One region of the Pseudomonas sp. ASL7 genome, then DNA from elsewhere that is predicted to be linked to it. Evidence: predicted binding sites of a transcription regulator. Region 1 holds the regulator's gene; the other holds the start of a gene.
What was found. The regulator sigma-54, encoded in region 1, starts transcription at its own class of promoters, with help from an activator protein. The targets are predictions, from matches to a motif close to ANTGGCATNNANNTTGCTNT.
Positions count from the first base shown of each region.

Region 2: the regulator sigma-54 is predicted to act here: its motif matches at 11,312-11,331, upstream of AC1MDT_RS17920 (pilin).

Region 1 covers NZ_CM155279.1:5,651,002-5,666,329, reverse strand. The annotation lists gene mlaE (lipid asymmetry maintenance ABC transporter permease subunit MlaE) at 1-197, opposite strand, end outside; gene AC1MDT_RS26110 (ATP-binding cassette domain-containing protein) at 197-1,006, opposite strand; gene AC1MDT_RS26105 (KpsF/GutQ family sugar-phosphate isomerase) at 1,282-2,256, shown strand; gene AC1MDT_RS26100 (KdsC family phosphatase) at 2,256-2,780, shown strand; gene lptC (LPS export ABC transporter periplasmic protein LptC) at 2,788-3,360, shown strand; gene lptA (lipopolysaccharide transport periplasmic protein LptA) at 3,347-3,895, shown strand; gene lptB (LPS export ABC transporter ATP-binding protein) at 3,895-4,620, shown strand; gene AC1MDT_RS26080 (RNA polymerase factor sigma-54) at 4,805-6,298, shown strand; gene hpf (ribosome hibernation-promoting factor, HPF/YfiA family) at 6,374-6,682, shown strand; gene ptsN (PTS IIA-like nitrogen regulatory protein PtsN) at 6,695-7,159, shown strand; gene rapZ (RNase adapter RapZ) at 7,162-8,019, shown strand; gene AC1MDT_RS26060 (HPr family phosphocarrier protein) at 8,035-8,307, shown strand; gene pmbA (metalloprotease PmbA) at 8,436-9,782, opposite strand; gene yjgA (ribosome biogenesis factor YjgA) at 9,891-10,415, shown strand; gene tldD (metalloprotease TldD) at 10,464-11,906, opposite strand; gene AC1MDT_RS26040 (carbon-nitrogen hydrolase family protein) at 11,925-12,773, opposite strand; gene AC1MDT_RS26035 (YhdP family protein) at 13,005-15,328, opposite strand, start outside.
Region 2 covers NZ_CM155279.1:3,881,998-3,897,325, reverse strand. The annotation lists gene AC1MDT_RS18000 (NAD(P)/FAD-dependent oxidoreductase) at 1-212, opposite strand, end outside; gene AC1MDT_RS17995 (DUF3094 domain-containing protein) at 273-446, opposite strand; gene AC1MDT_RS17990 (MOSC domain-containing protein) at 502-1,029, opposite strand; gene AC1MDT_RS17985 (DUF1780 domain-containing protein) at 1,026-1,652, opposite strand; gene frlA (fructoselysine/psicoselysine transporter FrlA) at 2,337-3,707, shown strand; gene frlB (fructoselysine 6-phosphate deglycase) at 3,728-4,756, shown strand; gene frlD (fructoselysine 6-kinase) at 4,809-5,597, shown strand; gene AC1MDT_RS17965 (GntR family transcriptional regulator) at 5,679-6,410, shown strand; partial or broken gene AC1MDT_RS17960 (IS5/IS1182 family transposase) at 6,476-6,781, shown strand; gene AC1MDT_RS17955 (FAD/FMN-containing dehydrogenase) at 6,915-7,382, shown strand; gene AC1MDT_RS17950 (energy-coupling factor ABC transporter permease) at 7,379-8,068, shown strand; gene yacG (DNA gyrase inhibitor YacG) at 8,106-8,306, opposite strand; gene coaE (dephospho-CoA kinase) at 8,303-8,926, opposite strand; gene AC1MDT_RS17935 (prepilin peptidase) at 8,923-9,795, opposite strand; gene AC1MDT_RS17930 (type II secretion system F family protein) at 9,797-11,014, opposite strand; partial or broken gene AC1MDT_RS17925 (hypothetical protein) at 11,017-11,169, opposite strand; gene AC1MDT_RS17920 (pilin) at 11,378-11,794, shown strand; gene AC1MDT_RS17915 (BON domain-containing protein) at 12,093-12,446, shown strand; gene AC1MDT_RS17910 (DUF748 domain-containing protein) at 12,769-15,328, opposite strand, start outside.

The sequences.
Region 1 (15,328 bases):
GAGACCACGATGATCACCAGCGACATCACGCCGACCGAATGCAGCTGTTTGATCAACAGGCCAAAACCGCCGCCGATGCCTCCCCGGCCGAACAAGGCATGAAACAGGAAAATCGCCGAACGCCCGAACACCGCCATCGTTTCGATGCCAGTGTGGCCGAGCCGGCGCACTCGTTCTATTAGTGAAATCTTGCGCATCAGCGCTTCCCCAGAAGATCTGCGCGGTAATCCGTCGCTGGAAAGTGATAGGGGACCGGACCATCGGGGTCGCCTGTCATGAATTGACGGATACGCGGCTCATCCGAGTTCATCAGTTGGTCAGGCGTGCCCTGCCCCAACACCTGTCCGTCCCCCACCACGTAAATGTAATCGGCAATGCTCGCGGTTTCGGCCAGGTCGTGGGAGACCACGATGCTGGTGATGCCCAACGCATCGTTGAGCAGGCGGATCAGGCGCACCAACACGCCCATGGCGATGGGGTCCTGGCCCACAAAGGGCTCGTCATACATGAGAATCTGCGGATCGAGGGCAATCGCCCGCGCCAGCGCGACGCGACGCTTCATGCCGCCGGACAGTTCGTCGGGCATCAAGTCGATGGCACCACGCAGGCCCACGGCCTGTAATTTGAGCAGGACAATATCCCGGATCATTTCTTCCGGAAGCTCGGTATGAACGCGCAGTGGAAAGGCGACGTTCTCGAACACATCAAGATCGGTAAATAGTGCGCCACTCTGAAACAGCACACCCATGTGCTTGCGCGCGTCGAACAAATCGCTGCGCGACAGTTTCGGAAGGTTTTGACCGTTGACCCAGACTTCGCCCTTGGTCGGACGCAACTGTGCGCCCATCAAACGCAACAGCGTGGTCTTGCCACACCCGGAAGGCCCCATGATGCCGGTGACCTTGCCGCGCGGAATACGGATATCGACGTTATTGAAAATGCTGCGCGCGCCGCGCTTGAAGGTCAGTCCCTTCAGCTCGACCGCGTAGGCGTTATCGGCACTCATCTAAACTCCTTGCGATGCAGCCTCTCACTCGGACGCCTGACTCTCTGGCGAAAGCACATACCTCCTGGGCGGGCCGAACTGGCGGCGAACTATATCACTGCACAGGCCAAGCGCCAAAGGCCCAAGCCGGGGCATATTCAGCAACGCGACAGACAAAACGCTTCATTTAGAGGGTTTCGGTAACCGGGAATGACAATGCGCGACGAACTTGCGTGAGGGTTTCCATCATTACCGCTATAATCGCCGCCTTTTCATCAGGCTATACGATTTCTGACATGAGCCAATCCAGCGACCTGATTCAATCCGCCCAACGCACCATCCGCCTCGAACTGGAAGCCGTGCAAGGCTTGCTACGCCATATCGACGCAGATTTCGTACGCGCTTGCGAGATGATTCTGGCCAGCAAAGGCCGAGTGGTTGTGGTTGGCATGGGCAAATCGGGGCACATCGGCAACAAGATCGCCGCGACCCTGGCCAGCACCGGCACCACGGCGTTCTTCGTGCATCCAGCCGAAGCCAGCCACGGCGACATGGGCATGATTACCCGCGACGACATCATCCTCGCGCTGTCGAACTCCGGGTCCACCAATGAAATCATCACCCTGCTACCACTGATCAAGCGCCTGGGCATTCAATTGATCAGCGTGACCGGCAATCCTGACTCTGCGCTGGCCAAGGCTGCCGAGGTCAACCTGAACGTTCACGTCGAGCACGAAGCTTGTCCGCTGAACCTCGCACCGACCTCGTCGACCACCGCCGCACTGGTTATGGGCGACGCCCTGGCCGTGGCGCTGCTGGAAGCCCGCGGCTTTACCGCAGAAGATTTCGCTTTCTCCCACCCTGGTGGTGCACTTGGCCGACGCCTGTTGCTGAAAGTGGAAAACGTCATGCACGCCGGGCAAGAGCTGCCGCAAGTACAGCGTGGCACCCTGCTCAAGGACGCGCTGATGGAAATGACCCGCAAGGGCCTGGGCATGACTGTCATCCTGGAAGCCGACGGCAAACTCGCCGGGATCTTCACGGACGGCGATTTGCGTCGCACGCTGGACCGCAGCATCGACATCCACAGCGCAACGATTGACCAGGTCATGACCGCCCACGGCAAGACTGCTCGTGCAGAGATGCTTGCCGCCGAGGCACTGAAAATCATGGAAGACCACAAAATCAACGCACTGGTCGTGGTCGACAACGAAGATCGCCCGGTCGGCGCCTTGAACATGCACGATTTGCTGCGCGCAGGAGTAATGTAATGAGCCAGGATCTGCTACAACGCGGCAAACACATCAAACTGGCGGTGTTCGACGTCGACGGCGTACTGACTGACGGGCGCCTGTACTTCCTTGAAGACGGCAGCGAATTCAAGACGTTCAACACCCTCGATGGCCAAGGCATCAAGATGTTGATGGCTGCTGGCGTGCAGACCGCTATCATTAGCGGTCGCAAGACCCCGGTAGTCGAGCGGCGAGCGAAGAACCTCGGCATTCCCCACCTGTATCAGGGCCGCGAAGACAAACTGGTGGTGCTCGACGAACTGCTGGCCCAACTCAACCTGAGCTACGAACAAGTCGCCTACCTCGGCGATGACCTGCCAGACCTGCCGGTCATTCGCCGCGTCGGCCTGGGCATGGCGGTGGCCAATGCCGCCACCTTTGTACGCGAACACGCCCACGGCATCACCCAGGCCCGTGGCGGTGAGGGTGCCGCTCGCGAATTCTGCGAATTGATCCTGCGCGCCCAGGGCCGCCTCGATGCGGCCAACGCTGCGTACCTGTGAGCCAACTATGCTGAGCAAGAAATTTCGCAACACCCTGGTGTTCAGTTGCATCGCAGCGATCTTTGCGGCGGCCGGCTACTGGAACATCAGTCCGGAACGTTTCCTCGACAAGCCGGTGGAAAAGGTCGATGAAAGCGCGATCGACTACTACGCGACCAATGCCCACAGCTTGCAGTACCTGCCGGACGGCAAGCTGCAATACGAAATGACGTCCGACAAGGTCGAACACCTGAAAGCAACCGAGGTGACGTTGCTGACCAACCCCGACTTGAACATGTTCCGTGGCACCGAGTTCCCGTGGCACGTCCAGAGCGAGCGCGGCGAAGTCAATCCCGACGGCACTCAGGTCGAACTGATTGATTCGGTGCGCATCACGCGTTTCGACGAGAAAAACCGCAAGACCCTGATTACCAGCACCCGCATGACAGTGTTCCCGCAACAGCAATATGCGCAGACCGAGCAACCCGTTAGAATCGACGGCTTTGACGGTGTATCGACTGGCAAGGGAATGAAAGCCTATTTGAAAGAAAGCAGGATACACCTGCTATCGAACGTAAGAGGACAGTATGAGGCTCGTTAAAACTCTCCCTATTTTGCTCTGTCTGAGCGCAGCACTGGGAAGCGTGAGCGCCTGGGCCCTGCCGAACGACCAAGAGCAGCCTATCCGCGTTCAGGCCGACGATGCCCAACTGGATGACAAGAATGGCGTTGCCACCTATAAAGGTGACGTGATCATTACCCAGGGCTCGATGAAGGTTACCGGCAACACCGTGACCATCACCCGCACGCCCACTGGCGACATCGACGTGGTGACGTCAGTGGGCAACCTCGCCTACTTCGAGCAACTGCAAACCCAGGGCGACCCCAAGCCCGTTCAGGGTTGGGGTGTGACCATCCAGTACCACGCCTCGCAAAACCGTGTCGTGCTGATCGATAAGGCAAAAGTTATCGACAAGGACAACAACGTCACCCAAGGCGAGAAAATCGTCTACGACACAGTCAAGAAGCTTGCCAGCGCCGGTCGCGCCACAGGTAGCAAGGTCACCGAGGTGCGTCCGCGCATCGACATGGTGATCCAGCCGAAGCCGAAAACCGACGAGAAAAAGGCCCCATAATGGCAACTCTGAAAGCTCAGCATCTGGCCAAGAGTTACAAGAGCCGCCAGGTCGTGCGTGACGTCAGCCTGTCCATCGACAGCGGTCAGATCGTCGGCCTGCTGGGCCCCAACGGCGCCGGCAAGACCACCTGTTTCTACATGATCGTTGGCTTGGTACAGGCCGATCAGGGGCGCGTACTGATCGACGATCTGGACGTCAGCCACCAGCCCATGCACGGTCGTGCCAAGGCGGGTATCGGCTATCTTCCGCAAGAAGCGTCGATCTTCCGCAAACTCTCGGTTGCCGACAACATCATGGCCATCCTCGAGACCCGCAAGGAACTCGACAAGGCCGGGCGCCGCAAGGAACTGGAAAGCCTGCTGCAGGAATTCCACATCAGCCACATCCGCGATAGCCTCGGCATGAGCCTGTCGGGCGGCGAACGCCGCCGCGTGGAAATCGCCCGGGCACTGGCCACCAGCCCGAAATTCATCCTTCTCGACGAACCCTTCGCCGGCGTGGATCCGATTTCGGTGGGCGATATCAAGCAGATCATCTACCACCTCAAGGCCAAAGGCATTGGCGTGCTGATCACCGATCACAACGTGCGCGAAACCCTTGATATCTGCGAAACCGCCTACATCGTCAACGATGGCCAGCTGATCGCCGAAGGTGACTCCGCCACCATCCTGGCCAACGACCTGGTCAAGGAAGTGTATCTGGGCCATGAGTTCCGCCTGTAAGCACTGAGGTGTCTGGCTAGTCGGCAGAGCGCTTGTCTCGATAAAAAATCAATATTTTTTTATTGTTACAGCGCTCTAGGCAAAGGCTGCAGTTTCGGGCATATAATTTGCTTATGTTTGGCGCTCCGGCGCCCTGTAGTGGATGGCGCATGTGCGCCGGCGAATAAGGTGTTAAGCCCCTGCCATGAAACCATCGCTAGTCTTGAGAATGGGCCAGCAGCTGACGATGACACCGCAGCTGCAACAGGCCATCCGCCTGCTCCAATTGTCGACCCTGGACCTGCAACAGGAAATCCAGGAGGCCCTGGAGTCCAATCCGATGCTCGAACGCCAGGAAGAAGGCGACGACTTCGATAATGCCGACCCTTTGGCCGATAAAGCCGAACAGCAACCCAACGCCGATGTTTCGGAACCCTCCTACCAGGAAACTGCCCCGACGGTGGACAACCTCGAGGAAGGTGACTGGAACGAGCGCATCCCCAACGAACTGCCCGTCGATACCGCATGGGAAGACGTTTACCAGACCAGCGCCAGCAGCCTGCCAAGCAACGATGACGACGAGTGGGATTTCACCACCCGCACATCAGCCGGCGAAAGCCTGCAGAGCCACTTGCTGTGGCAATTGAATCTGGCACCGATGTCCGACACCGATCGCCTGATTGGCGTCACCCTGATCGACTGCATCAATAATCAGGGCTACCTGGACGAAACGCTCGAGGAAATCCTCGAAGCCTTCGATCCGGAGCTGGACATCGAACTGGACGAAATCGAAGCCGTCCTGCACCGCATCCAGCAATTCGAACCTGCTGGCATCGGCGCCCGCAACCTGGGTGAATGCCTGCTGCTGCAACTGCGCCAGTTGCCGGCGAAGACGCCTTGGCTGGCCGAGGCCAAGCGCCTGGTCACCGACTACATCGACCTGCTCGGCAGCCGCGACTACAGCCAGCTGATGCGTCGCATGAAGCTCAAGGAAGATGAACTGCGCCAGGTCATCGAACTGGTTCAGAGCCTCAACCCGCGCCCAGGCTCTCAGATCGAGTCCAGTGAAGCCGAATACGTCGTTCCCGACGTGATCGTGCGCAAGGACAACGAGCGCTGGCTGGTGGAACTGAATCAGGAGTCCGTGCCACGCTTGCGGGTCAACGCCCAATACGCCGGTTTCGTGCGCCGCGCCGACACCAGCGCCGACAACACCTTCATGCGCAATCAGTTGCAAGAGGCCCGCTGGTTTATCAAGAGCCTGCAGAGCCGCAACGAAACGCTGATGAAAGTTGCCACCCAGATCGTCGAGCATCAGCGCGGCTTTCTGGAGTACGGCGACGAAGCCATGAAACCGCTGGTCCTGCATGACATCGCCGAAGCAGTGGGCATGCACGAATCGACGATTTCACGGGTGACCACGCAAAAGTTCATGCATACCCCACGGGGCATCTATGAACTGAAATACTTTTTCTCCAGCCACGTCAGCACTTCCGAAGGCGGTGAATGCTCGTCCACAGCGATCCGCGCGATCATCAAAAAACTGGTTGCCGCGGAAAATCAGAAAAAGCCGTTGAGTGACAGCAAGATCGCTGGTTTACTGGAGGCACAAGGCATTCAGGTGGCCCGCCGCACCGTCGCCAAGTACCGCGAATCCCTTGGGATCGCGCCTTCGAGCGAACGCAAGCGGTTGATGTAAGGGCCACGCCACAGCGTTCCAGTGGCAGGCATTTCTGCCTGCCGCTTTATGCACTGGCAACGAAGGAGAAGCTGTATGCAAGTCAATATCAGTGGACACCAACTGGAAGTGACCGAACCTCTTCGCACCTACATCAGCGAAAAACTTGAACGACTGGAGCGACATTTCGACAAGATCACCAACGTGCAGGTCACGATGACGGTCGAAAAGCTGAAGCAGAAAATTGAAGCCACGCTGCATATTCCCGGCAGTGAAGTAGTCGCCAACGCCGAGCATGACGACATGTATGCGGCGATCGACTCACTCACCGACAAGCTGGATCGCCAACTCAAAAAGCATAAGGAAAAGACCCAGAGCCAGCTCCAAGGCGCTACCGGTCGTTAACACTCCCAACCCATGATCCGACTTGAAAGCATCCTGACCCCCGGCCGTTCCCTCGTGAACGTGCCGGGCGGCAGCAAAAAGAAAGCCCTCGAGCAAATTGCCAACCTTATCCACCGCGAAGTGCCGGATCTGGCGATGCAGGATGTCTTCGACAGTCTGGTCGCCCGTGAAAAACTCGGCTCTACCGGTTTTGGCAACGGCATCGCTATTCCCCACTGCCGCCTCAAGGGTTGCGGCGCACCCATCAGTGCCTTGATGCACCTGGATGCCCCTATCGATTTCGACGCCATCGACGGCGCCCCGGTTGACCTGCTGTTCGTTTTGTTGGTCCCGGAAGCCGCCACCGATGCGCACCTGGAGCTACTGCGCCAGATCGCCAGCATGCTCGATCGCAAGGAAGTGCGCGAAAAACTGCGCGGCGCCTCGAGCAATGAAGCCTTGTATCAGGTTGTCCTGAACGAGCAAAACGGTCAGTAATCATGCGCTTGATCATCGTCAGCGGCCGTTCCGGCTCAGGTAAAAGTACCGCACTCGATGTTCTCGAGGACAGCGGCTACTACTGCATCGACAATCTGCCCGCCGGCCTGCTGCCGGAGTTGGCTGAACGTGCACTGATTCACACAGAACTGGTACAACCACTGGTTGCCGTATCCATCGATGCGCGTAACTTGCCAAGCCATCTGTCGCGGTTTCCCGAACTGCTGGAAGAAGTCCGCAGCCGGCATATCCAGTGTGATGTCTTGTACCTGGATGCCGACGATGAAACCTTGCTCAAACGGTTCTCGGAAACCCGCCGTCGTCACCCACTGAGCAGCGCCAATCGCTCGTTGGCCGAAGCGATCAACGACGAAACCAACTTGCTCGGGCCGATCGCCGACCTTGCCGACCTCAAGGTAAACACCACCAACCTGAACCTGTATCAGCTGCGCGATACCATCAAGCTGCGCCTGCTGAACCAACCAGAACCCGGTACTGCGTTTTTGGTGGAGTCATTCGGGTTCAAGCGTGGGATGCCAGTGGATGCCGACCTCGTGTTCGACGTGCGTTGCCTGCCCAATCCCTACTGGAAGCCGGAGCTGCGCGATCAGTCCGGGCTTGATCAATCGGTTGCCGAGTACCTGGCAGCACAGCCGGATGTCGAAGAGATGTTCCAGGACATTTCCACTTATCTGCTCAAGTGGCTGCCACGTTTTGCCGCCAGCAACCGCGCGTATGTCACCATTGCCATCGGCTGTACCGGCGGGCATCACCGGTCCGTCTACCTGACCGAGCGCCTTGGCCAGCTGCTACAAAAAAACCTGAAGAACGTCCAGGTCCGCCACCGCGACCTCAGCTAAAGGATTCACACCGCGATGCCTGCTCTGGAAATTGAAATCATCAACAAACTGGGCTTGCATGCCCGCGCTTCCGCAAAATTCGTTGGTGTGGCGGGCCAGTTCCCATGCCAGATCAGAGCCGGACGTACGCCTGAATCCATGGTCGATGGGAAAAGCATCATGGCCATGATGATGCTGGCCGCCGGCAAAGGCACCAAAATCCATCTGAGCACGGAAGGTGAGCAGGAAGAGGAAGCACTCAAAGCGCTGGTGGCGTTGATCAACAACTTCTTCGACGAAGGCGAGTAAGTACCCTCTGCGCTGACTGAAAGGCCGCCTTCGCAAGCAAGCCCGTGCCTGCAAGGGGTCTATGTAATGTGCATAAAAAAGGCGCGTCACCCCATTGGATGACGCGCCTTTTTATATTGCGGTAAGCGTCAGCTACCCGCCACTGTCATGCGCTCGATCAACACCGAGCCGGTGCGGATGTTGCTGCGCAATTCCAGGTCATTACCCACCGCAATGATCTGCTTGAACATGTCGCGCATGTTGCCGGCAATGGTCACTTCCTGGACCGCGAACTGGATTTCGCCGTTCTCGACCCAGTAACCCGCCGCGCCACGGGAATAATCGCCGGTGACCATGTTCAGGCCCTGGCCCATCAGTTCGGTAACCAGCAAACCGCGCCCCATGCGACGCAGCAAGGCGGCTTGGTCTTCATCGCCATGGGTAACAAACAGGTTGTGTACGCCACCAGCGTTTGCAGTGCTCGGCATGCCAAGCTTGCGACCGGAATAGGTACCAAGGATATAGGACACCAACTCACCCTTTTCGACGAACGGTTTGGCGTACGTCGCCAGACCATCGCCATCGAACGCCGAACTGCCCATGGCGCGCATCAAGTGCGGACGCTCATCGATGGTCAGCCATTCCGGAAACAGCTTCTGCCCCAGAGTGCCCTCAAGGAACGACGATTTTCGATACAGACTGCCGCCAGAGATCGCCGAGAGGAAACTGCCAAACAAACCGCCGGCCAGCTCCGCCGAAAACAGCACCGGCACTTCACAGGTGGGCACCGGACGTGCGCCCAGACGGCTCGCCGCCCGTTGCGCGGCACGCTGGCCGATGCTCACCGGATCGGCCAACAAGTTGCCCTGACGGTTTACGTCATACCAGTAATCGCGTTGCATCTGCCCGTCGGCTTCAGCAATCATCACGCAGCTGAGGCTGTGACGGGTCGACGCGTAACCGCCGATAAAACCGTGACTGTTACCGTAAACGCGACAGCCCTGATGGGTGCTGAGCGTGGTGCCGTCAGCATTTTTGATCCGGCTGTCGGTGGCGAACGCCGCCGCTTCACACGCCAGAGCCTGCTCGATGGCTTGTTCCGGAGTGATGTCCCATTGGTGAAACAGGTCGAAATCCTGTAGATCCTTGGCCATCAGTGCGGAGTCTGCCAGGCCCGACGCTTCATCTTCAGACGTGTGCCTGGCGATGGCCAGCGCGGCGGCGACGGTTTCGCGAATCGCCTCCGGGCCGCTGGCCGACGTGCTGGCCGACCCTTTGCGCTGACCGACATACAAGGTGATGCCAAAGCCCTGATCACGGTTGAATTCGACGGTTTCGACTTCACGCTGACGCACCGAGGTCGACAGGCCCTGCTCCAGAGACACCGCCACTTCGCAGGCGCTGGCACCCTGGCGTTTGGCTTCAGCGATGATTTGCTCGACTTGTTCTTGCAGTGCCGGCAACGCTTGTGGGCCGACGCTTTCAACTGCACTCATGCTGTTCTCCACTCAAATTCTGCTTTCGGTAAAGGTCATCGAGCGACCGGGCCGGACAAGCGGCCCCCGACTGGTTATCATGGCGGCGTTTCTTTGCGGACGGCCACCATGGTTGATTCTTACGACGACTCCCTCGATACGGGAGAAAAAAGCAAATCCCAGGTTAAACGCGAGCTACATGCTCTGGTTGACCTCGGCGAGCGCCTGACAACACTCAAGCCTGACTTGCTGGCAAAACTGCCATTGACCGACGCTTTGCGCCGGGCTCTGGCCGATGCTTCCAAGCACACCGCGAATATCGCGCGTAAACGGCACCTCATGTTCATCGGCAAACTGATGCGCGATCAGGACACTGACGCCATTCTCACGCTGCTCGATCAACTCGATGCTTCCACTCGGCAGTACAACGAACGTTTCCACGGCCTGGAACGCTGGCGCGATCGCTTGATCGCAGGCGACGATGCCGTCCTGGAAAAATTCGTTGTCGACTACCCGGAGGCCGATCGTCAGCAATTGCGCTCCCTGATTCGTCAGGCCCAGCACGAACTGGCGACCAACAAGCCACCGGCATCGAGCCGTAAAATCTTCAAGTACATCCGTGAGCTGGACGAGACTCAACGCGGTCTGCGTTAAATCTCGAGTCGGGTGAGCCGCCAAGCGGTTCACCCGAAGCTCCATTCCTTATGATCCCGTACCACCCACGGTGATCGCATCAATTTTCAGGGTTGGCTGGCCGACACCGACCGGCACCGATTGCCCATCCTTGCCACACGTCCCCACACCACTGTCCAGCGCCAGATCGTTACCGACCATCGACACCTTGCTCATGGCTTCCGGCCCGTTGCCGATCAACGTCGCGCCTTTGACCGGGGCTGTAATCTTGCCGTCTTCGATCAAATACGCCTCGCTGGTGGAGAACACGAACTTGCCGCTGGTAATGTCCACCTGACCGCCGCCGAGGTTGGCGCAGTAGATGCCGCGTTTTACCGAGGCGATGATTTCCGCCGGATCACTTTCGCCCGCGAGCATGTAGGTGTTGGTCATGCGCGGCATTGGCAGGTGCGCGTAGGACTCGCGACGACCGTTACCGGTGCGGGCCACGCCCATCAGGCGTGCATTGAGCTTGTCCTGCATGTAGCCTTTGAGCACGCCGTTTTCGATCAGCGTAGTGCACTCGGTCGGAGTACCTTCGTCATCGACGCTCAGCGAGCCACGGCGTCCGGCGAGGGTGCCGTCATCGACGATGGTGCAGAGCCTGGACGCAACCATCTCGCCCATCCGTCCGCTGTAGGCCGAACTGCCCTTGCGGTTGAAATCGCCTTCCAGACCGTGGCCAACCGCTTCGTGCAACAGCACGCCCGACCAGCCGGACCCTAACACCACCGGCAGCGTACCGGCTGGCGCAGGAATGGCTTCGAGGTTGACCAGCGCCTGACGCAACGCTTCACGGGCGTAACCCATGGCACGGTCGTCGCTGAGGAAATAACGATAATCGGTACGACCGCCGCCGCCATGACCACCGCGTTCACGGCGACCGTTCTGCTCAACGATCACGCTGACATTGAAACGTACCAGCGGCCGCACATCGGCTGCCAGGCCGCCATCGGTAGACGCAACAAGGATGCGTTCCCAGACGCCAGCCATGCTCACGGTGACTTGCTGGATTCGCGGGTCAAGGGCCCGCGTCGCCACGTCGATACGCTTGAGCAGCTCGACTTTCTCGGCGCGCGTCATAACCTCCAACGGATTATCCGGCCCATACAACTGCGCAACATCCTGCGTGGTGAACGCCTGCACGGTGCCGTTTTGACCGGCCCGCGAGATCGAACGCGCCGCGCGAGCCGCTGCACCCAGGGCTTCGAGCGTGATCGCATTGCTGTAGGCAAAACCGGTTTTTTCACCCGATTGCGCCCGCACGCCGACACCTTGGTCGAGGTTGAAACTGCCTTCCTTGACGATGCCGTCTTCCAGCGCCCAGGATTCAGAAATCTGCCCCTGGAAATACAGATCGGCGGCATCGATGCCCGGGCCGGCCAGATCACCGAGCACACCTTGCAGGCTCTCGATCGTTACGCCGCCGGGCGCCAGGAGGTGTTCACTGACTGAGGACAACAACTCGCTCATATGCTTTACGCCTTAAATTCATCGTTCTGAGGCAGGTCGCTGTGCGCCCTGCGAGAAAAAGCGCCGGTGACTGGACACCGGCATCCGCGCCCTGATCGACGCCTGTTCGCTGCTATCGCGTTCGGCCAGCAGCACGGCCTCGCCTTGATCCTGTTGTGCCAGCACACGCCCCCACGGGTCAATGATCGCGGCATGACCATAGGTTTCTCGTGGCCCGGGATGCGTTCCGCCCTGGGCGGCCGCGAGCACATAACATTGAGTCTCTATGGCTCGCGCGCGAATCAGCACATCCCAATGCGCCGCGCCGGTCACCGCGGTAAAGGCCGAGGGCGCGGTAATCAACTCCGCACCGGCAGCCCGTAATTCGCTGTACAACTCCGGGAAGCGCAGGTCGTAACACACCGTCAGGCCGACTCGCCCAACAGGTGTGTCTGCCACCACCACGCCACTGCCATAAGCATAGTCATCGGACTCGCGATAACGTCCACGATTGTCCGCCACGTCTACATCAAACAAGTGCAGCTTGTCGTAGCGCGCCACTGTCTCGCCCTGATCGTTCACCAACAACGAGCAGGCATGTACTTTGGCCGTCGGTTGATCCACCGGCGGCAGCGGCAATGTGCCGGCCACTATCCATAACTTGAGGTCGCGGGCGGTCTGTTTCAACCACGGCAGGATCGGACCTTCGCCCAATGCCTCGGCGCGGCCGATGTCGGCAATGTCGCGACGGCCCATGGCGGCGAAGTTTTCCGGCAACACGGCAAGCACAGCACCACTGGCCGCGGCTTGCTCAAGGAGCCGACGGGCCTGGGCCAGATTGGCGAGCACGTCGCTCTGGCTGACCATTTGAATCACCGCTACAGACATGGCCTTTTCCTTATTTTTGAGCTGTACGACAACCTGTAGCAGCTGGCGAAGCCTGCGTCCGGCTGCGAAGCAGTCGCAAATCCGGAATGCTCGGTTTACCTGACAGGTCGAGGTGTCTGATTTTACGACTGCTTCGCAGCCGGACGCAGGCTTCGCCAGCTGCTACAAGGGACTGCGTCGCCAAATAAAAGTCTTTGGCCATGCTACTCCATTGGCCAAAGACGTGGCTCTTCAAAAAGGCTTGTCGTAGGTGATTTTCGGCTCTTTCCACGGACCTTTGACGGTGTACTTCACGCTGGCGAAACGCGCCACGCGATCACCAATCAGCTTGTCCATCAGGAACAGCGCCCCGCCGATAGCCGGCGCACCAACGATCAGCGCGGCAATCGGCAGGTTATTGGTGACCGGCAAGGTCACCACCAACTTGGCATCGATCTGATCGCCGACCAGGTTCAGGGTGCCGTTGAGTTCGACATTGCTCGAAGGCCCCGTCATCTGAATAGGCTCACGGGTCACATAAACCCCGTTGGTCCCGACCAGCAGCCCTTTAACGCGGTCATAACTCAGGCCTTTGCCAAACAAGTCGGAGAAATCCAGGCGCAGGCGACGACCGATGGAGTTGAAGTTAAGCAGGCCAAACACCCGCAACGCCTGAGCGCTGCCTTCGACTTCGACAAACTGGCCTTTATTCATAGAAGCATCGAGCGTCCCGGAGAAACGCTTGCTGGCCAACCAGGCCGGCGAACCGGGCCAGCGACCGTCGACATCCATACGAAAGCTTTCACTGGTAACACTCGGCGCAAATCCCCAGCCCTTCAGCACATCAGCGAGGTTCTTGCCGCTGATCCGGCCCTTGTACCAACTGCTGGAACTGCCAGGCACGCCTTCCCAGCCGCCATTACCCTGCAAGAGAACACCCTTGAGGCCCATGTCCAGCGTATTGAGGGCGATACCCTTGCCGGTCGGACGAACCTTGAGCGACCAGGCGCCGACGAGATCCTGCCCCTGAAACAGTTGATTGATGATGATGTCCATCGCCGGGATCTTCCTCGGATCCACTGACGCCAGTGGATCCGGCGAGTTTTCATCGGCCAGGACCTTTGGATCCGGTGCAGGCAAGCGCACGTATTGCAGATTGATCGTAATCGGCACGCCCTTCGCATCGGGGAGGCCGACACTGCCCTTGGCTTGCTGGCTGTCGAGCTGCAACGTCCACGCGGTCGGTTTACGGGTCAACAGAACCGATGCCTGATCAAGCGTAGTGCCCAAAGCGGTGAGCTTGCCGACCTTGAAGTCCGCACCACTGAGCAACTGCCTGGCGCTGCCGCCAGCATCCTGACCGGCGTATTTGTCCGCCAGGTCGCTCCACGGCCCGACATCCAGCTCCGACAGCACGCCGCGCACCCGCAAGCCTTTGCTCCCGGGCAGCACGGCACTTGCGCCCCCCAGGATCAACTCGCCGCGACCGTCGGCGAAGTTGTTCGTCGGGGCGGCAAACGTGAAGTCCGCCAGTTGGCCGTAATTGAGCCAGTAGCGCCGCTCCGGCCCTTGCAGTGTCATGCGAAACGTAGTGTTGCGCCCTGCATTGGCCGACATGCCAAAGGGCGCTGGCAAATCGACCACCACCCCTTTGAGGTCGGAGGCGACCATCAACTGGCTGTCGGCGCCATCCAGATTGAGCTGGAGTTGATACGGGATCAGACCGGAAACCGGCAACGGTTGAGTGACGTTCAACCAGTCAGTGAGTTTCTTCACCTCCACCTGACCGGAGGCCGTGACACGGGTCTTGATGTTGCCCGCACGGCCATCGGCGAAAATCTGTGCAGTGACGGGTTTGTCAAAGGCGCGCGCGCTGATGTTCTGCCCGCTCAAGCCCTTGGCGCTGTCGAAACGGAAATCGCCCTTGAGTTGCGTCAGCTCCAGCGGTGGCTCGGCCAGTTTCAAACGCGCCTTGGCAGTCTTGAAGTCGACGAGAATCTTCGGCTGCTCGCCTTTGGCCAATGGAATATCGAGTTTCAGCTTGCCTTGCAGATCGCCGTCGCCTTCCCAACGGGCAAACGTATCGGCAGTACCGATCGGCGCTTCCTGCAGAATTTTCAGGCCATCCCCCAAGCCGCCAGCGAATGTTCCGTCGAGGAACAGATGGCTGCTCTGCCCGTCCGGAACATGGGGAATGTTGACGTAAATGTCGCGAACCTGGGTGCCGAGCAACTGGCCCTTGCTGGCCAGAATCCGCACTCCACTGTCTTCGACAAACACGTCCCCCGTGACCTTGCTGACATGCGGCCAGCCCGGTTGAAACGCCAGTTCGGCATCGTGAACCTTGAAGAACAGGCTGATGCTGCGGGCCGTATCGGCAGCGCCATGGTTCAGCGAACCCTGGTACTGGAAGAACCCTTCGTCTACCGCACCTTTGAGGATCGCTGTGCGCAACCATTCATCCAATGCCGGGCTGAGAACGGCCGGAAGGTACTTGGCGGTGTAACGGCCATCGCCGTCGACCATACCGACCCGCAGGTCCATGTAGTCTTCCCGGGTGTGATCGAAGTGCAGAC
Region 2 (15,328 bases), 1.8 Mb from region 1:
CATTTTGCCTGGGCAACATAGTTGAGTTCATCTTCGGAAGAGTTCAGCGACCCGGCCGCCACTTCGTGTAACAGCGGTTTCCAGATGTGAGTCAGGTTTGCGTCGACCAGCATTACACTGGCCGTGCCACGCTTGCCCAGAGTCTTACCCAGACGGGTAGCCAACTCCAGGCCGCCGGCGCCGCCGCCAACGATGACAATACGATGAGTCATGGGGATATCTCGCAAGGCTAAAAGAAATCGGTGCAATTACCCGAGCGAGCGCGAGGCAGCTCATAGCGTCAGGTAACTGATAAGTCGGCTCAACAGGCCCAAACCAATGGTCACTGCCAACACCACCACCAGGAGCATCCACGGCCGGAAAGGCCGGCGCTCAACTCGGTGCTGGGACAGGTGCAGGTACTCTTCGACATGCTTTTGGTCATCGGGGTTCAGGCGGCTGGTCATATCGGGCCTCGTCAGGGGTAGACGTTGCAAAATGTGTAGAAGCTACAAGCAGGTGTTATTCCACGCTGAACGGAGCATAGCCGCTGGTGGGGATTGGCTCGACGCTCACCCTGTCGTCCAGGCGAATGATTCCACTTTGTAACACTCGCGCCGTGATTCCGCCATGTCCGCGAACGGCCTGAAAGGTACCGGGGCCGAGGTTGTTTTCGAGGCGTGCGCAGGGCTGACACCAACCGGTGGTTTCGAAAATGGCCTGGCCGATTTTGAAACGACGGCCCTTGAGGCTAAACAGATTGATACCGCTGATGACGAGGTTGCGCCGCAAATCTTCAGGTAATACCGGTTTGTCCTCCGGCCTCCCCATCAGCGAGTTGATCACGGCCAGGTGTTCCCATTGCATCAGCGTCACCTGCCGCGCATTACGCACGCCGGGACGCGCGTGATCGCCAGTCAGGCCGGCTTCAAGGCGCGCCTCCACGGCGTCCAGTTCGATCATGTGTGAGCGAGATTGCGGGCGCACGCCGATCCAGCGAACGCGACCCTGTTGCGGTACTTCGCCAATCAGTTCTTGCAACGGACTCACAGACTGATCCCGACATCGAACACGATGCTGCGCCCCAGGTTGCTGCGCAGGAAATCCGGCGCGTCGGGATGCGCAAATAAAACACGAGCAAACGTCGGCCCGACCAGCGACAGCGACCGCCAGCCCTGGCGCAGGTATTCGGTAGGCGGCGGGAAATGGCTGTTGAGGTCCAGCACTTCGCGCTTGAGGCTGGCGAAGGCGATGATGTCCAGTTCCCCCAGATCCATACCGCGTTCTTTGTAGTTGTGGGCTTTTTTGCGCAAGGTCGGTGCCAGTCTCAGCAAGAAATCATTGGCCGGAACGCGCTTGGGCTTGGCTTCGCGGCGCACCAGCGAACTCAGGGAAAACGCGCTGCGCCGGCGTTGCAACTCGTCCCTCCATTCATCGTTGAGACGCCGGCCTTCGTCGAGCACGAAAAAAACTTCGAAATTCGCATCGCGAAACAACACGTCTGGCGGTTCCCCTGCGGGGGCGAATTCATCGGTGCGGTAGGGGATGTTCAGGCCTTGCAGCAGGCGCTGGCACACCCAACGCTCTCGCTCCCATTTGCGGGCATTGGAAAGGAACGCGTTGGCTTGCTCGGCCGCGATGGTCAGCAGGCGTAAATAATCTGAGTCATCCATAGGCCCAAGCTTAGCGTTCAAATGTGATCTTTATGAATAAAGTCTGTCGTGAAAGAAAAAAGTCTGTCGCGATTTCGAGTGCTCTGCACGATGGGCTTAGGAGGGAATTACCTCGATGCCTCCTTGGCGTCAGATCATTTGAGGAGGGGCACCCAACAAGGTTGCCGCGCTTAAAATGCCGTAAAACGCCTTGTCCGCTTCCGAAATCTCGGTAGTGCAGGAGCCCGTATGTTCAAACCGATGGGCAACGGCGCGGTGACTTTCAATGTCCCGGAGGGCTCGGCGTGTGAGGCTACCGCAGCTTGGTCGATGTCTTCTGCCTCACGCAAAATCCTCAGCGCCCGCTCGTAAAGGTCACGTCCTTCAGTCTTCAAAACCAACGAACGGGTAGTGCGCGCGAAGCCCGAAATGCTCTTCGAGGCGTTGCACGCTTTGGCTGATAGCCGATGGCGAGACCGACCTGAAAACACTGGCGCCAGCTGTCGAACCTGCAGACGCATCGAATACCCCCTGACCGAACGCAAAAAAAACTTGCGATGTTGCACTTGCCTGCTACATTCACAAACAATACGTTATATATCGTCATATCAATGTGACAAGCGTATCGAAGTTATACATTGTGTTGCGCAGTCAGCGCCGCCCGCTGGGGCGGCCCCCAAATAACGAGAACAATCGGGTGGGCATATGCTGGTTTCAGAAGGTCATTCAAAAGAACTCGCCCGCAAGCTGGGTTTCTGGCCGGTGTTGGCCATCGCTGTGGGCACCACTGTAGGGTCGGGTATTTTCGTCTCGGTGGGTGAGGTGGCCAAGGCCGCAGGCTCGCCGCTGCTGACCATCCTCGCCTTTGTGATCGGCGGGCTGATTGTTATCCCGCAGATGTGCGTGTACGCCGAGCTCTCCACGGCGTACCCGGAGAACGGCGCGGATTACATCTACCTGAAAAAGGCGGGCAGTCGGCCCTTGGCCTTTCTATCAGGTTGGACCAGCTTCTGGGCCAATGACGCACCCTCGCTGTCCATCATGGCCCTGGCCATCGTGAGTAACCTGAACTTCATCCTGCCCGTGAGCCCGTTGTTCGGGAAGGTGCTTGCCACTGTACTCATCCTCTGCTTCATGCTGTTGCACCTGCGCTCCGTAGAGGGCGGGGCAACCTTCCAAACGCTGATCACCGCGGCCAAGATCATCCCCTTCACCCTGGTCATTGGCCTGGGTATTTTCTATATCCAAGGCGCAAACCTCACCGCAACCGCGGTTTCTCAGCCCAGCCTGGGTATGGGCGCAGGCCTGATGGCGCTACTGGCCGGCATCTCTGCTACCAGTTGGTCCTACACCGGGATGGCGTCTATCTGCTACATGACCGGCGAAATCAAACAGCCAGGCAAAATCATGCCCCGAGCGTTGATTGGCTCTTGCCTGCTGGTGCTGGTGCTCTACTCGCTGCTGGCGCTGGTTATCACAGGGATGATGCCCTTCGATCGACTGCAGGGGTCCGAAACGCCTATTTCCGATGCGCTTACCTACCTGCCGGCCTTGGGCGGCGTAGCGGGGATATTCGTAGCGGTCACGGCAATCATCGTGATCCTCGGCTCGCTGTCCAGCTGCGTGATGTACCAGCCGAGACTGCAGTACGCCATGGCCAAGGACAACCTCTTCTTCAAATGCTTCGCCCATGTACACCCGCGCTTCCGAACGCCGGATTACTCCATCGTCCTGCAGTGCGCGCTGGGTATCGTGTTCATCTACGCCTCTGACCTCACCGCCTTGCTGGGCTACTTCACCCTGGTTATGTGTTTCAAGAACACCCTCACCTTTGGCTCCATCATCTGGTGCCGTCGCCAGCCCGACTACAACCCCCTGTGGCGAACCCCGGCCTTCGGCCTGATGACCTTCCTGGCCTTAGCGTCGAGCCTGATCCTGGTGGCGTCCACATTTGTGTGGGCACCCGTCCCGGGCCTGGTGTGCGCGCTTGTCGTGATCGCTACAGGCCTGCCTGCCTACGCCTACTGGGAACGACGCAACAAGCGCCTTGCCGCCCTGGAAGCACAACCGACCTGATTCCCCCTGGAGACAACAACATGCTGGATATCGATAAAAGCACGGTGGATTTTCTGGTAACCGAGAACATGGTTCAGGAAGTCCAGAAAGTGCTGGCAGTGGATGTACCTAAGGTCAAGGCCATTGTCGAGCAGATGCTCGCCCGTGGTGTGGACCGCTTCTACTTCGTGGCCTGTGGCTCGCCGCTGAACGCCGCGCAAACCGCGAAGCATCTGGTGGACCGTTACTCTGGTTTGCAGTGCATGGCCTATTCGGGGTGGGAGTTCTGCGACAACACGCCCCATCGGCTGGATGAGCGCTGCGCGGTGATCGGCGTGTCCGACTATGGCAAGACCGAAGAGGTAATCCAGGCCTTGCGCCTAGCCGGCGAGCGCGGGGCCTTGACCGCCGCTTTCACCAAACGGGCGGACAGCCCCATTGTGGAAGTGGCTGAGCATGTAGTGGCCTACGAGGCGGATTGCATCTGGGAGATTCACCTCCTGCTGTGCTACACCGTGGCGCTGGAAATGATTAGGCGGCTGGAGCCCGTCCCGCACCCGGATGTAGCCCGAATCGCCCGAGAGCTTGAGCAACTGCCTACCGCATTGGGCGAGCTGGTACGTGGCTGGGAAGAAAAAGGCCGGGCGCTGGGCGAGCGCGCCTCGGCTTGGCCGATGATCTACACCGTGGCCGCTGGCCCCCTGCGGCCGTTGGCTTACAAAGAAGGCATTGTCACCCTGATGGAATTCACCTGGACCCACGGCAGCGTGTTCGAAAGCGGCGAGTTCCGTCACGGCCCGCTGGAAGTGGTAGAGCCAGGCGTGCCGTTTCTGTTTTTGCTTGGCACCGATGAGAGTCGGCATACCACCGAGCGGGCCATCCGCTTTGTGAAGCAATACACCGATGCGGTGATCGTAGTGGACTACGCCGAGATCAGCCACGGCCTGCACCCCTGGCTGGCGCCGTTTCTGATGTTCGTGCCGATGGAGTGGCTGTGTTACTACCTCTCTATCTATAAAGACCACAACCCTGACGACCGCCGCTATTACGGCGGCCGAGTGGAGTACTGAGTGTGGCAGGGCGGCCTGGGTCGCCCTGAATCTTCCACTTTGGGGAATAGTCATGAAAAGCCTGGTTACTGTTGGCGACAACTGCATTGACGTATACCCGGCGCTTGGCCGAGGTTTTTGCGGGGGTAACGCGGTCAACGTTGCTGTGCATAGTGCCCGCCATGGAGTGAGCCCGGCCTACATCGGTTGGGTGGGCGAGGACGCCTACGGCCAGCAATTGCGCCGTGAGTTGGCCGCTAAAGGCGTGGACGTAAGCCACATGCATAGCAAGCCCGGCAGCACCGCGCGAACCTTTGTGGAGTTGCGCGGGAGCGATCGCGTGCTCGGGGATTATGTGGAAGGGGTAATGAGCGCTTTTTATCTGAGCGATGAAGATCTGGCCTGGATTGGGCAGTTCGAAATGGTACACGCGGGCATCTGGGGCCATGTGGAGCCTTACCTGTCCGCGCTCAAGGCCCGGGGTAAAATCATCAGTTTTGACTTCGCCGACAAATGGGATAGCCCACTGTGGCGCGAGCTGCCACCAAGCCTGGATTATGCCTTCGCCTCGGCGTGCGAGGACACCCCTGAGCTGCGAGGCCGCTTGCGCGAAGTGACGAACATGGGGGCAGGCACGGTGATCGCCACCCTCGGCGCCGACGGCAGCCTTGCCTATGACGGACAACAGTTTTATCACCAGTGCGCGATACCCGTGGGCATCGTCGACACCATGGGCGCTGGCGACGCGTTTATTGCCGGCTTTCTATGCGCGGTAGCCCGTGGCTTTAGCGTTCAACAGGCCATGGAGCAGGGTGCCTTCGGCGCGGCATTGACCTTGCAGTGCCAAGGCGCCTGGGGCTAAACGCCGGGCGGAGAAAAGCTGGCGGCGCAGGCGGCTGCCCTTATACTGGCTGCCGTGTTCGTTATTCAACAAGGATGGTCCATGCCCGGCTTGCAGCGCAATTCGTCCCAGCGCCTCTATGCGGTGGTCCGCCAGCGGATACTAGAGGCAATCGAGCAGGGCGTGTACCCGGTGGACGGGCAGATCCCCACCGAGCCCGAACTGTGTGAACTGTATAGCGTGAGTCGCATCACTGTGCGCAAGGCCATCACCGACCTGGTGAAAGATGGCGTACTCACCCGGTTGCAGGGCAAAGGTACCTTCGTGCAAGGACGCAAGGTAGAAAATGCTCTGCTCACGGTCAGTGGCTTCACCGATTTTGGCATTGCACAGGGCAAGAACACCCGCGAAGCGGTGATCAAGCAGGAGTTGATACCGGCGGACGACTACCAGCTCCGGCTCGACGTGCCCCAAGGCGGGCGCCTGTTCAAGCTGGTGCGGGTGATGTACCTGGAAGACGAGCCCCTGTTCATCGACTATTCCTACATCCCCTTGGCTCGCTACCCGGAATTTGACCAGCGTTACCAGCCTGGGCACTCCACCTATCAGCTACTTCATGAAGACTACGAGACCTACGTGCGCAGCGACCGCAAGGTCATAGACGTGTACACCGCCACAAAGGCCGAAGCCAAGTGGCTGGGCTGCGAACTCGGCGAGCCGTTGTTTCGCATCAGCAAAACCGCCTACGACCAGTATGGCCGCCCCGTCCACTGCTCCGAGCTGTACTGCCGGGCCAATCGGGTGAGCTTGACCATCGATAACACGCCTCGGTGAAGCCATTTCCAGCTCGCCGTAGGGAGCACCGCCAGTGGGAAGCGGGCGGGGCCGCCTGATCATTGAAATCCCTGACATCTGGCAGCAAAGGCGAAGGCAGATTCGGCAAACAGGATTTCATCTATCTCATTGCGTCGGACGAGTATCGATGCCCTGCGGGGCAGTTACTGACCAAGCGGAATTCGTCGATGGAAGACGGCATGTTATTGCATTGTTACTACTTCTCGGGCTGCCAGTCCTGCTCAATGCAAAAGCAATGTACGACGGGTAAGGAGCGCCGTGTGAAACGCTGGGAAAATGAGGCGGTAATCGACGCGATGCAGGTTCGGCTAGAACATGATCCAGCGATGATGAGGGTTCGCCGACAGAGCGACAGACTTTATTCATCAAGTTCAACTGCGACAAGCTGAAATCGTTTACCGGTAAAGGTCGTCACTGGGCAGTCAGAACGGGCGGTGTAGACTGATAGCCACTGTGCGTAAGCGATTGAACAAGGAGTTGAACGTGAAATATTGGCCGCTGTTGCTGCTCAGTCTTTTGCCCCTGTGGGTCCAGGCGCTAGAGGTCGGTGAGCGATTGGCACCCTGGACGTTACTTGATCAGTTCGATCAGGCCTACAGCCTCGACAGCCACACGCAGACCTTACTGGTGGCGCGCAGCATGGATGGCGCCAAGTTGGTCGATGCCGCGCTTCAAGGCCAGCCAAAAGGCTATCTGGAAGCGCGCCATGCGGTATTTGTCGCAGACATTCAGCGCATGCCGCGGCTGGTTGCGAAAATGTTCGCGGTGCCAACCATGCGCGCCTATTCCTATCGGGTGATGCTTGATCGTGATGGTCGTGTGGCGCCACGCTATCCGGGGGCTGTGGATAAAGTGCTGTGGTTGCAGCTCAAGGATGGCCAATTGGTGGATCAGCATGAATACGCTACGGCCGCGCAATTGCGGGAGGCGCTGGAGAAGGCCGGGCCATGATTGGCGCAGAGCTGCTGTTACCGCAGACATTAACGGTCGGCTGGTTGATTTATGTACCTGTGATTGTCTGGGCCATCTGGCGCGCACCTTGGGTCGAACTGTTCACCGACAGCCGGCGTCAGCATTTGCTGTTCGGCACGGTGTTCGCGTTGTTCACCCTGTGGCTGGTACGACGTGATTTCGATACAGGCGTCTCGTACCACTTTATCGGCATGACGGCGGTGACCTTGCTGCTGGACTGGCCGTTGGCGATTGTCGGCGGGCTGGTTGCGCAGACGGGCCTGGTGCTGCTCGGCCGTCAGGATCTGGCTGCCGTGGGCGTCAATGGATCACTGTTGATCCTGCTGCCGGTGCTGGTCACCGAGTGTTGCGCGATGTTGGTGGAGCGAGCGCAACCGCGTAATCCCTTTGTGTATATCTTCGTTTCCGGTTTCCTGGCGGCGGCGCTATCGGCCTTGCTGTGTCTGCTGCTGGCGCTGTGGTTGCTGTGGTTCGACGAGCGTTTCGAGATGCCGTACTGGCTGGAAGACTTTATCGGTTATCTGTGGCTGCTGATTTTTCCGGAGGCCTTTATCAACGGCATGATCGTCAGCGCACTGGTGGTATTCAGTCCCGAGTGGCTGGAGACATTCAACCGCACGCGCTACCTTTCGGCACCGTGGAAAGACGACGATCCCAAGTCTTGATCCATCTCAGGCCTGAAATCGTCGACGTCTGCATGGATCAGTGGCGCGGGTCGAAGTCTTCGCTGAACAGTTCATCCTCGGCATCCGGGCTGACCGGAATCTTGTGTTCTTCAGACGCCCAGGCGCCCAGGTCGATCAGTTTGCAGCGGTCCGAACAGAAGGGCCGGTAGGTGCTGGTGGCGCTCCATTCAACAGGGGCGCCGCAGGTTGGGCATTCGACGACAGGGGGTTGGCTCATGACTGGCCTCCACGCAAAGTAAGGTAAAAGTGATGCAGGCGTTCGACCTCGCTGTGCAGCCAGGCGAGGTCGCGGTCGTTGACCACGACATCGTCGGCATGGCTCACACGATCCTGGCGGCTGGATTGCACCTTGAGAATCGCCTGAACCTGTTGTTCGCTGGTCTGGTCACGCTGCAGGGTGCGCTCGATCTGTAACTGCTCGGGGGCATCAATCACCAGGACCCGTTGAGTCATGGCGTATTGCCCGGATTCGATCAGCAGCGGCGAAACCAGAATCGCATAAGGTGATTTTGCCAGCGCCAGATGTTGGTTGATTTCCTCGCCGATCAGCGGATGCAGTAATGCTTCGAGCCAGCGGCGTTCATCCGGCACCTCGAAGATCAGCTTGCGCAGCGCCGCGCGATCCAGTTGCCCGTCGGCTTGCAGCACGCCAGGGCCAAAGTGTTCGGCGATCTTTACCAGCGCGGGGCGCCCCGGTTCCACCACCCAACGAGCGGCGTGATCGGCGTCCACCACGTGCACACCCAGGTCGATGAAGTGCTGCGCCGCGGCGCTTTTGCCGCTGCCGATGCCGCCGGTGAGGCCGAGAATCCAGGGTTTTTCCACAGGGGTATTCATTTCAAACCGACAGACTGCCAATAGAAGTCGGTTATTTGACCACCCCAGAGCAAGGCAATCCAGCCGGCAATCGCCAGATAGGGACCGAACGGGATCGGTGTTGAGGTTTTCGTATGGCGAACGCGCAGCAAAATCAAGCCGATAACCGCGCCTGCGATGGACGACAAGAGGATGGTCAGCGGCAAAATCTGCCAGCCACCCCAGGCGCCGAACAACGCCAGCAACTTGAAATCACCGTAACCCATGCCGTCCTTGCCGGTGATCAGCTTGAACAGCCAGAACACCGACCAGAGCGTCATGTAGCCGGCAATCGCGCCCCACAAGGCCTCATGCAGAGGCACGAACAGCTCGAAACTGTTGACGATCAGTCCCAGCCAAATCAGCGGCAGCACCAGGACATCCGGTAGCAGTTGATGCTCGGCATCGATCAGGCTCATGGCCAACAGACCCCAACTGAGGACCAGCGCCATACAGGCCGGCCATCCGAAGCCGAAGTGCCAGGCAATAAACGCTGACAGCAGCCCGCAGGTCAGTTCGGTCAACGGGTAACGTGTACTGATGGGGGTGGTGCAACTTGAACAGAGTCCACGTAGAAACACATAACTGATGACGGGAATGTTTTCCCAGGCGCGTATCCGGTGGCCACAGTGCGGGCATTGGGAGTGGGGCAGCACCAGGTTATAGGTTGGCTGCGGGGTTTGCGTTGGCAAGCCCAGAATGTCATTGGCCTGCTGGCGCCATTCCTGATCGAGCATTTTCGGCAGGCGCCAGATCACGACATTGAGGAAGCTGCCAATCAGCAGGCCAGCCACCAAGGCGATGACGACGAAGGCTTGTGGATAGAGCGCCAGAATTTCGTTCAAGGGCATGTCAGATCGCTGAGCCGAGTTGAAAGATGGGAAGGTACATCGCAACGACCAGGCCCCCGACGATAACACCCAGCACCACCATGATGAACGGCTCCATCAGGCTGGTGAGGTTATCGACCATATTATCGACTTCGGCCTCGTAGAAACTCGCGACCTTGTCGAGCATGTCGTCCAGTGCGCCAGATTCTTCGCCAATGGCGGTCATCTGAATCGCCATGTTCGGGAAGATGCCGGAGGCGCGCATGGAGAAGTTCAGCTGCATGCCGGTGGACACGTCCTGCTTGATTCGCAGCACGGCACGCTTGAACACGATGTTACCAGTCGCTCCGGCCACCGATTCGAGGGCTTCCACCAGCGGCACGCCGGCGGCAAAGGTAGTCGACAATGTGCGGGCATATCGGGCCACGGCGGACTTGTACATCAGCGTGCCGATCAACGGCAGTTTCAGCAGCCAGGTGTCCGTCCAGTCCCGAAAAGCCTGCGACGTTCTGAAGGCGTGCCGCACGCCAAAGATCCCGGCGATGAGTCCGCCGAGCAGCGCCCACCACCAGGCTTGCATGAATTGCGACAGGCCGATGACCATCACGGTGAAAGCCGGCAGTTCGGCGCCAAACCCTTTGAACACCGACTCGAACTGCGGCACCACCTTGACCAGCAGAATCGCGGTCACAATGATCGCGACGAACACCACGGCCAGAGGGTAGGTCATGGCTTTCTTGATCTTGGCCTTGAGGCTTTCGCTCTTTTCCTTGTAGGTGGCGACCCGTTCCAGCAGGGTATCCAGGGCACCGGCCTGTTCGCCGGCATCCACCAGGTTGCAGTACAGCTCATCGAAATACTGCGGTTTTTTGCGCAGGGCGGCAGCGAAGCTGTTACCCGCCGCGACTTCCTGTTTCAGCTCGTCTACCAGTTTGCGCATCGCCGGGTTATCGAAGCCTTCACCGATGATGTCGAACGACTGCAACAACGGCACGCCGGCTTTCATCATGGTCGCCATTTGCCGAGTGAACAGAGCAATGTCCTGAGCCTTGATGCGTTTGCTCTTGCTGAAAATCGAGGAAGATTTTTTACGCACCTTGCCAGGGTTTATGCCTTGCTTGCGCAGTTGCGCCTTGATCAGCGCCGGGTTTTGACCGCTCAGTTCGCCGGTCATTTTCGAGCCTTTGCGGTCCGTGCCTTCCCAGGCATAGACACTGATTTTTACTGCTTTGACCGCCATGTTCAGTCCTTGGTGACCCGGTTGATTTCTTCAAGGCTGGTAATGCCTTGCAGCGCCTTGAGCAGGCCTGAAGTACGCAGGTCCTTGAAGCCGTCCTTGCGCATCTGGGTATCGATTTTCAATGAATTGCCTTCGGCCATGATCACCGGACGCAGACCGTTCATGACTTATAGCCTAGTCAAGGCGCTGAGCCAAACCTGCAGGGTCGAGGTGACAAAAAGTGTCAGATAGTGCGGATACTGGGAGTAGCAAAGGGCACGGAGTGAGTCTTGCGCCGAGTCAGCAGGGGGCGCACGGCTTGGCATGGGCTGTGCTGCGGTTCATTCAGATCATGAGATTTCGACTCATGCATGGAGCTTGTCTATGAGTACTCAGAAAGGGTTTACGCTTATCGAACTGTTGATCGTGGTGGCGATCATCGGGATTCTGGCGACGTTTGCGTTGCCGATGTATTCCAAATATCAGGCCAGGGCCAAGGTAACGGCGGGACTGGCCGAAATATCGGCGATGAAAGTGCCATATGAAGATCTGATGAATGAGGGCACTGTGCCCACCGTCGGTACCATCGCACCCGCGGGTGCTGCTGCTTCCAGCAATTGCACCTTTACCGTCACAGGAGTGGCGGCTACAGGGGTCGGCTCTATCGCGTGCAAGATCGAAAATGCGCCAAGCCCCGTACTGGGATTGGCAATTACCTTGAATCGCGATCCAGAGAAGGGTTGGGTATGTACTACAACTGTTGCGCAGGATTACGCGCCTAAAGGTTGTAAGGGCGTTTGATATTCGGATGATTTGTCAAAAAACCGCACTCAGGTGCGGTTTTTTTTATAACAAAGCGAAGCGTCAGAAAAGTCCCGACAATTCATGGCCTTAGGCCTGCAACAAAACCCGCAACTTGCATGTAGAGAATGTCCAAGTCATGCATTTTGCATGATTCTGAAAATTACCTGTTTTTGTAAGTATTTGAATTTTAAATAATTATTGGTTGTTTCAACGTTGGCACAGCGTTCGCAATATCTCTGGTAACCCTGCTGACAAGACACGCAGCAGACTTTATGGAAAAACAGGAGTTACTCGTATGAAGAAGTTCGCTATCGCTGCCGCTACTGCAACCGCGTTGACCCTGACCATGGCCAACGTTGCATTTGCACAGACTCAAACCACCCAGGGCCCGATGACATTGGCCGCAGGTGAAATGACCAAGGCCACGGAAGCTACTTCCGACACCTGGATTACCACCAAAGTAAAAAGTGACCTGGTCACCGAAAAAGGCATTCCTGGTACCGACATCAAAGTCGAAACCAACAAAGGTGTTGTATCGCTGTCGTCGACTGTCGCTATCACTGAAGCACAGAAAACCACCGCAGTGAACATCACCAAAAAAATCAAAGGCGTCAAAGCGGTCTCCGCTGACGGCCTGAAAGCCGAGTAAGGCAAGCTTCTCGCCTGGACCGGGAGAAGGCGCGGCAGGTGGGCGAAGTCATACACCTGCTGCCTCTGGAGAGTTCATGCGAAAGGCCATAAGAATCTGGCCATTACAGGCCCCGGCATTCGTGTCGGGGTCTGTTCTATTTTGGGCAACACCAATCCATGTAGGAGCGAGCTTGCTCGCGATGGAGGCTAACGATAATACGTGCTTTCTGAATCAACCCGGCGCGTTCTAGTCCATCGCGAGCAAGCTCGCTCCTACATGGATTGGCGCGGCATTTAATTGCGAACTTCGCTGGACCGGTCGCCAAGCAATTGCCTGATTATCACTCTGCATCCAAATGCATCGGCGTAACGACCCGGCCGTCACTTTCAGCTTTGCCAAGGTTGGCGTCGATGAAGTACACGCGTTCATCGGCCAACTGACCTTTGCTCACCAGATAGTCCTTGATGGCGCTAGCGCGGTCCTGTCCCAGCTGGCGTAAGAGAACGTCGCTGGAACTCCAGAACTTGATCACGTCTGCGCGCATTTTCGCCACGCGTTCTTCCTTGCCCAAACTCTTCCATTCGGCGGGCGGCTGAGTCTCCAGACGCGTGCGGTAAATGCCTTCCAGGAGCGGGCCTTTCTCGTTATCCGGCACTGCCAGCTGGGACGCCTGCGCGGGCACCTTGTCGCCACGATGCTGGAGCATTTTGTAGTAGTTGTATTGGTATTCGCGCTCAAGCCGTTGCTCGGCAATCAATGGACCGTCGCTGCTGGCGGAAGCAGTACCTTCAATTTCCAGGCGCAAGGCTGGACGTTCCTTGAGCGCACTGGACAGTTTGTTCAGTGCGCCTTCAGCTTCCTTGCTCAGATCGCTTGAGCCTGGGGCGAACGACACGCTGCCCAAATCTTCCGAACCGCCGCCACTGACCAGCCCGCCGATCATTTTGAAGGGCGCCGAGACGGCTTTTACGATCAGGTTGCGCAGGGTCTGCCAGATGATAGGCATAACGCTGAACTGCGGGTTGTTCAGGTCACCGGTCACTGGCAATTCGATGGAGATTTTGCCGTCGCTGTCCTTGAGCAACGCGACCGCCAGTTTCAACGGCAGGCTCACGGCGTCCGGACTGTCGACTTTCTCACCCAGTTGCAACTGCTCGATCACCACTTTGTTTTCGGCCTTGAGCTGGCCCTTGGTGATCAGGTAATGCACGTCGAGATTGAGTCGACCCTTGCGAATGCGGTAACCGGCGAACTTGCCGGAATAGGGGGTCAGGGTGGTCAGTTCAACGCGTTTGAAACTGGTGGCGATGTCGAGGCTGGCCAATGGGTCGAACGGGTTGACGGCGCCTTTGATGGTCACCGGTGCATAACGGTCGACTTTGCCCTTGATATCGACACTGGCCGGTTTTGCCTGACGGCTGTCGATGGTACCGATCTGGCCATTGAGCTGCTGGATAGCGGTGGCAAAGTTCGGGGTCAGGCTGAAGTCGGCGAAATTGGCCGAGCCATCGTTGATGGCAATGCCACCGATATGAATACCCAGAGGCTTGCCCTTGCTCGCGTCCGGTTTGGCGGCGTCAGTCTTGGCGCCAGTGTCGGGGGCTTGCGGAATCAGTAAGTCACTGATGTTGGTGGTGCGGTCATCGTTGATCATGAAGCGCGCATACGGCTGGAACAGGTTGACCTTGTCGATCGACAGGCTGTCGCCGTGCTGATAGTTCAGGCCTTCAAGCACCAACTGCTGCCACTTGAGGAAGTCGCGGGCTTTAAGGGTGTCCAGGGTATGCAGTTGATCGACCTGGGCGCGGCCGGTGACGCTGAACGCCAGCGGCTCGGTGCTTTTCAGATCGACCGCCAGATCACTGCCAAGCATGCCGCTACGCAATTCGAGGCGAATGAAAGGGGTGATGTAGGATTGGGCAATCCGCAGGTCGATGTCCTTGGTCTGCACTTTTAACTGGGCGCTGACCGGGGCGAGATTGACTACGCCGTCTGCCGTGATCTTGCCTTGCTTGCCCAGGCCCGTATCGAGCTTGAGGTTAAAAGGCGAACCATTGAGGCTGTCGAAATTTTGCAGGTCCAGGTTCAGCGGGCCCACTTCCAGCGCGACTGCGGGTTGTGCCTTGCGGTCAGCCAGGTGCACTTGGTAATTGCGCAGTTGCACGTCTTTGAGCAACACCTGCCAAGGCTTGCTCGGTGCCGCGGGCTGTTTCGGTGAGTCGGCCGCCGCCGGGGTTTTGACCGGCTCGGCGTTGGCCTTGGCAGCTGGTTTGGACGGTTGGCTGGCGAACAGTTTTTGCCAGTCGAGTTGCCCGTCGGCTTCGAGGGCCGCCCAGGTTTCCAGTCTGTTGCTGCGGATTTTACCGACCACCACTTGCTGCCTGGTCAGGTCCACCGTGGTGTCGCTGACTTCCAGTCGTTCGAGTTTCACCAGCGGTCGACCATCCGGCGCCTTGATCGCGAAGGGCGCCACGGTCACGGCGACGTTACTCAGCAGCAGTTCGGTTTGCTTGTCCAGACTCAGCTTGTAGTCGGTGCTGAGGCTGATGACGCCATCTTCGAGCTCTAATGGCAAAGCATCGCGCACGTAGGGCCAAAAGGATTTCATTTTGCCGTCGCTGATCTTCACCTTACCTTCGGAGGCGATCGGGATCAGGCTGAAGTTGCCGCTCCAGTCGAGCTGTCCTCCTCCCGGGCCGTTGGCCACCAGCGTCATGTCGGCGCTGTCGTCGGGCAGGGTGCTGAGATTTTTCAGTTCAAAATCGAGTTTGTCGTAGAGGAACTCAATGGGTTCGCTGGGGCGTTCATCCTTGAAATGCACTGAGCCTCCCGCCAGATTGATCCGCTCTACACGCAGCGGGAACGGTTTGGCGTTCGGGTCGGCCGGGGTCGGCTCGCTG